DNA from 2 places in the Clostridium zhoujianii genome. Region 2 is predicted to be linked to the other one. Evidence: riboswitches for the same ligand, from Rfam matches in the RefSeq annotation. Region 2 holds a riboswitch; the other holds the start of a gene.

Region 1 (3,406 bases), on a different contig from region 2:
AGTTCCAACGAAACCAAGCTTTAACACTTTATTATTCCCTTCTTCACTGCTAAGTGAGTTAATGATACTTTTAGGAATACTATCTTTTATAACCGTTCTAACAAAACTCTTTGTTGTCTCTTCTTTAGGTCTTCCAAATACCTCCAACACACTACCTTCCTCAATTATTTCTCCCTTCTCTATAACAGCAACCTTATTACATATATCTTTAATTACGTTCATCTCATGGGTAATTATCAAAATTGTAATATTGTATTCCTTGTTTATTTTCTTAAGAAGTTCTAGAATAGATTCAGTAGTCTGAGGGTCAAGTGCAGATGTTGCCTCATCACATAATAGTATTAAGGGATTAGTAGCTAAAGCTCTAGCTATACCTACCCTCTGCTTTTGCCCTCCTGATAATTCATCTGGATAACTTTTAGCCTTACTCTCTAGTCCTACAAATTCTAATAACTCATTAACTCTTTTTTCTATTTCACTTTTAGGGGTATTATTTAGTTTAAGCGGAATAGCAATATTATCAAAAACAGTTTTTGAATTAAGCAAATTAAAATGTTGAAAGATCATACCTATTTGCTTTCTAAGGTTCCTTAATTCTTTAGTTGATAGTTTATTTAAATCTTTATCTGCTACAATTACACTTCCAGAGCTTGGCTCCTCTAATGAATTAACCAACCGGATTAAAGTGCTTTTTCCCGCTCCACTAAATCCTATTACTCCAAATATATCACCCTTATCAATCTTAAGATTTACATTCTTTAAGGCTTCTACACTTATATCTTTTCTCTTAAACACCTTCCCCACATTTTGTAGTTCAATCATGCTATTTCCCTCCTTCCTTTAGCTTTCTCTTTTATCTTTATCTAATTCTAATAAAGCTCTTTCAGCTAATTTTGCGAAATACTCTGAAGTACCTTTTAGTGCACTTTTATCAACTTGGAATTTAGGATGATGATGAGAATATGATTTACCAGTTCCAACATAAATAAATGTTCCTGGTATCTCTTCTTGATAATAAGCAAAATCTTCTCCACCTAATCCTGTTTGGCGCTTTTGAACTTCATATCCTATTTCACTAGCAACCTCCATTGAAATCTTAGTCCATTCTTCAGTATTATTTGTAGCAGGAGGTCCTGCATGCCACTTTACTTCTATCTCTGCTCCAAAAGATTGTGCTATGCCATGGATAACATCTTTGATTCTTTTTTCTATCAACTTACGTGTTTCAGGATTTAGAGTACGAACTGTTCCTTCTAAATAAGCTGACTTTGGTATTACATTCCATGTCTTCCCACTCTCTATATGAGTAATACTTATAAGTGCTTGATCAAATGCACTTATATTTCTACTTATAATAGTTTGAAGTGATGTTATTATATTAGCTGCTACTACTATTGGATCTATTCCTCTTTCTGGCTCTGCTGCATGAGCTCCAACACCTAATACAGTTATTTCGAATCTATCAACTGCTGCAGTTAATGGTCCAATGTTTGTCCCTATTGTTCCTACTTGTAAATCACTTGAAGTGTGTAATCCAAATATAGCTTGAACATCTGATAGTACTCCAGTATTTATTACTTGTTCTGCTCCATGAGCTGTTTCCTCTGCCGGTTGAAATAAAATTTTCACAGTTCCTGCCAACTCCGATTCTCTTAATTTTAATAAATATGCTGCTCCTAAAATTGATGTAGCATGAAAATCATGTCCACAAGCATGCATCTTTCCATTCACTACAGATTTATAGGATAAACTTGTTTCTTCCGATATTGGTAATGCATCTATATCCGATCTAATTGCAACTATAGGCCCATTCTCTCTGCCCTTTACCTCTGCTACCAAACCAGTTCTTAATGGTAAATCTAATACCTTTATTCCAGCTTTTACTAAAGCCTCTTTTAGAATTCTTGTTGTTTCAAATTCTTCATTTGATAATTCAGGATTTTGATGCAACTTGCAAAATATACTGCTAAGCTCCTCACCTAATTTATCTTTTACTATTTGTAATCTTTCAGTTGTCATATCTATTACACCCTTTCATAATTACTTCTTATATAATATTCCTCTGCTTTTCATAATGTTAAATACTTTAAATATATCCTACCAAGTAAAATGAGGCTATTTTTCTTATAAGAAAAATAGCCTCCTAGGGTAATAAATACCGTACGTGCCTGTTTTCTTATCTCTCAAACTCTACTTTGCAGGAATTAACACCATACATTTAAATGAAAAATGCTGGTTGTTGGGTTTCATTGGGCCAGTCCCTCCACCACTCTTGATAAGTTTTTATTTAATTTATAATTCATATATGTTTACTAGGAATTGTATGGTTTAATTATAACATCCTTATTTTTCTTGTCAATACAGTTTTGTATATTTTTTCTAAATATATCTTATTAATTTTATGCACAAAAAAGAACTCCCTAATAAGGAGTTCTTTTTACTATAGATATTACTTTAGATTATTTGTCAAATAATCCTCCGCAATTTTCATATTTTTTCATACTGCTCTCTAGAGCTTACTTTAATCTTGACATTAATACTACTGATTCTATGTGTGATGTTTGAGGGAACATGTCAACAGGTTGCACCTCAACAGTTCTATATCCTTTTTCCTCTAATATCTTTAAATCTCTAGCCAATGTACTTGGATCACAAGAAACATATACAACTTTCTTTGGCTTAGTTCTTCCTATAGCCTCTAATAATTTTATATCGCATCCCTTTCTTGGTGGATCTACAACAATTACATCTGCTTCTATTCCTTCTTCAATAAGATTTGGTATAATCTCTTCTGATTTTCCTACAAAGAACTCTGCATTATCTACATTATTTAACTTGGCATTTTCTTTTGCATTATTTATAGCAGCTTCTATTATTTCCACTCCATAGACCTTCTTAGCTTTTTGTGATAAAAATAATGTTATAGTGCCTGTTCCACAATATGCATCAAACACAGTTTCTTCACCTGTTAAATCAGCATATTCTAATGCCTTGTTATAAAGTACTTCTGTTTGCACAGGATTTACTTGGAAGAATGATAATGGGGATATGCTAAATTTAAATTGGCCTATGTAATCTTGTATTGTATCTGAACCATATAAAGTAATACATTCTTCACCTAATATAACATTTGTATTCTTTGGATTAACATTTAAAACTATGCTTTTAATTGCCTCTATATTTTCAACTATTAAATCCTTAAATTCATTTAAATTTGGAATATCCTTAGTAGTTACTACAAGTACTACCATTACTTCACCAGTCTTAAATCCCCTACGAATCATTATGTGTCTTAATAATCCTTTTGAATTAAACTCTCCATCTAAAGTTGCTGGTTCAATGTTGTTTTTCTTTATCCACCCTTTAGTAAGTCTAGCTACTTTATCTGCTATCTCATCTTGAATTA
Region 2 (3,406 bases):
TGGCTCAATGGTAGAGCGCCACCTTGCCAAGGTGGATGTTGCGGGTTCGAGTCCCGTCTTCCGCTCCATAATATGCAGGTATCGTATATCGGTAATACTCCAGCCTTCCAAGCTGGAAAGGTGGGTTCGATTCCCACTACCTGCTCCAATAAAAAAAGTAGCTCATATAGAGCTACTTTTTTGTTATATCCAACTATAATTAAACGAATTAATTATAGTTGGTAGTATAGAAATAATAAATAAATAGAATAATATTAATATATATTTTGAATGAGTTTTTGAATTTGTATATTTTCAAGGATTTCCTCAGTATAAAGAGTACCTCCCATAATAGCTAGTACAATATCATCCTTTTTATATCCCTCTTTAAATATTTTAATATTACGAGTAATCCTTTTTAAGGTGTTCAAAGATACATTTAGTATTACTCCAAGTTCTTTAAAGGAATAATAATCTTTAGGTAAGATTTCATAAAGTTTATTTTGTAGTTGAATTTTATATTTTATATCTACTTCAATAGAGTGATGGGGTCCGTCTTTACCACGGTGATGTTTTTCGCAAAGATATTTATAATTTAGTTCTATATCGAATCCACCTTCACACCTATGAACAATATGATGAATATCAGCTTTTTCATTACAAATTTCACAAAAGAACAATAAGTTACCCCCTTTATTTTTATGTATTTATTATATAGTAAATTATTTGCTAATTCAATTTGATAAATAAGCCAGAAAAATATTCTGAATATTGATTCACTTAACCATTTGGCAATACCTTGTTAAATTGTAGAAAAGTATTGAAAAAAGGTTATAATATACTATATAATATATTATATAGTAGAAAGAAGGGTGATAAGGATGAGGCAAAGTTATAATTCCTTTAAATATTGGGAAAATCTTATAAGCGAGAACAAGACAATAAGAGGACATATGTTTATGCAGAATCCACCAAAGGATAAATCACTTTATATTCATACTCTTATTTTTAGTAAGAACAATGGTATAGATAATATTTATGCGTATTTTCCAGATGTAAAAGCTCTTCTTGGATATATTCAATATTCATTTTTACAAGAGGCCTTTTATAAATGGATTTATGGGAAGAATAGGATAGTAACAAAGATCCCATCGGAACCTGTAGATAAAATAATACATGGTGGATTAGTAAAGGGTAAGATAACAAAAGAAGAGGCTAACTTAATGTTGGGTTATTATAGAAGATTAACGAGGATGTGGGATATACCTAAAGATAGGGTTATTTCTGAGTTAATGAAATTTGCACGAGACTTTAATAAAACTTGGGTGGGTGACAATAAAGAATTCCTATATATTAAGATATTTAAAAACACTGAAGATTTAGGAAGGTTTGTACTAGACTCAACTATGATGACAAGTAATTCAGATGAATTTGAAAGAAAAACAGGTGTGAGCATCGATGAGTGGAAGATAATCTGTAAAGGTGCAGTAAAAAACAAACATTTAGGAGAAAAACTCCAAAAAGTTCTTCAAAAAAATTTAACAGAAGTAATATAAAAAATGTATTATAGCATCTTGACTTATAAAAATCACGGTGCTATAATACAAAATGTATTAGGCGTTATTAGCTCAGTTGGTAGAGCACCTGACTCTTAATCAGGGTGTCCCGGGTTCGAATCCCTGATGACGCACCAAAAAGGAATCTTATAAAGATTCCTTTTTTTATTGCTCTGAAATATTTGGTATAGGTGGATTAATTATATCCGTTGACACAGTATTTTAGGGATGTTACAATATGCTATGTTAAAAAAGAATAGTTCTTATCAAGAGTGGTGGAGGGACTGGCCCTATGAAACCCAGCAACCAAAAATATTCATTAATTTTTATGGTGCTAAATCCTGCAGGTGCGTCCTGATAGATAAGTTAGTTTGTTATATAAGCTTCTGAATCTATCAGAAGCTTTATTTTATATTCTAAACAGAGGAGAAGTTATGTAATGAAAGAAAAGGGGAAGGTATGGGCATTACTGCCTTTATTAGTATTCATATTAGTATACCTAGGAACATCTATTGTAGCTAAGGATTTTTATGCTATATCAGTAATTGTTCCATTTTTAATAGCAGCTATGGTTGCACTAATAATGAATAGAAAAGTTAAATTTGAGGATAAAATACAAACATTCTGTAAGGGGGCAGGTAATGCTGATGTAATATTAATGATATTAATATTCATATTAGCAGGCGCTTTTGCAGAGGTAGCAAAGTCAATGGGAGCTGTGGATTCAACAGTTAATTTTGGATTATCAGTACTACCTACTAGCGTTATAGTGCCAGGAATATTTGTTATTGCATGTTTTATAGCATTATCAGTAGGTACCTCCATGGGGACTATAGTTGCTTTAGTACCAATAGCAATGGGGATATCTGAAAAAACAGGTATAGCAATTGCCATAGTTGTAGGTGCAGTGGTAAGTGGGGCAATGTTTGGGGATAATCTATCTATTATTTCAGACACAACTATCGCAGCAACAAGAACACAAGGTTGTGAGATGAGGGACAAGTTTAAAATGAACTTTAAAATAGTTCTACCAGCAGCAATAGCAACAGCTCTATGTTTTATGTTTATAACAAGAGGCACAATTATCCCAGAAATGGGCAATTATGAATATAGTTTTGTAAAGATACTTCCATATATAGGGGTGCTTATAACAGCTTTAGCAGGAGTAAATGTAATTTTTGTGTTAATGGGAGGAGTAGTTTTAGCAAGTATTATTGGATTATCATATGGATCATTTGATTTAGTTGGTTTATTTAATAGCATATCAACAGGGATATCTGGAATGAGTGAGCTTATAATTATTTCATTAATAATTGCAGGTACTGTGGAATTGATTAAAAATAATGGTGGAATAGACTTTATACTAAGTAAGGGCTTAAGTAGCTTCAAAACAAGAAGAGGAGCAGAATTTGGAATTGCTACTTTAGTTAGTTTAGTAGATATATGTACGGCTAACAACACTATTGCAATAGTTACAGTAGGTCCAATAGCTAAAAATATTTCTGATGAATTTGAGCTAGAACCGAAGAGGATTGCAGGGATAATGGATATGTTTGCCTGCGTATTCCAAGGATTAATACCATATGGAGCACAATTAATTTCAGCTTCTGGATTAGCTATGATTTCACCTTTTGCTATAATGCAATATTTAATATACCCATATTTAATGGCAGTATGTGCAATAGTATCTATATTTATTTACTGGGAAAAAAATAAAGATAGAAATAAAATAGTTAAATAACATTGCTATACTAATGTTTAACTATGTCATAAAATAATAAAAAGGGTCCTTATCTTTCGTAAAAGGCTACATCTCCTAGAGATGGTAGAACTGAAAAGAAAGAGAAGGACCATTTTTATAGAATATATTA

What was found. A riboswitch is a leader RNA that binds a small molecule or an ion and turns the genes downstream of it on or off. The one in region 2 is predicted to bind S-adenosylmethionine.
Region 1: linked by a shared signal. The riboswitch ahead of ACSYT2_RS17350 (amidohydrolase) and the one ahead of ACSYT2_RS15510 (Na+/H+ antiporter NhaC family protein) in region 2 are both predicted to bind S-adenosylmethionine.

Annotation. Positions count from the first base shown of each region.
Region 1 covers NZ_JBPUTF010000005.1:109,094-112,499, forward strand. The annotation lists gene ACSYT2_RS17345 (methionine ABC transporter ATP-binding protein) at 1-822, opposite strand, end outside; gene ACSYT2_RS17350 (amidohydrolase) at 841-2,019, opposite strand; SAM riboswitch class I at 2,174-2,282, opposite strand; gene rlmD (23S rRNA (uracil(1939)-C(5))-methyltransferase RlmD) at 2,517-3,406, opposite strand, start outside.
Region 2 covers NZ_JBPUTF010000003.1:148,952-152,357, forward strand. The annotation lists tRNA gene ACSYT2_RS15485 (tRNA-Gly) at 1-68, shown strand, start outside; tRNA gene ACSYT2_RS15490 (tRNA-Gly) at 75-148, shown strand; gene ACSYT2_RS15495 (HNH endonuclease signature motif containing protein) at 255-659, opposite strand; gene ACSYT2_RS15500 (hypothetical protein) at 861-1,535, shown strand; tRNA gene ACSYT2_RS15505 (tRNA-Lys) at 1,597-1,672, shown strand; SAM riboswitch class I at 1,796-1,903, shown strand; gene ACSYT2_RS15510 (Na+/H+ antiporter NhaC family protein) at 1,975-3,276, shown strand.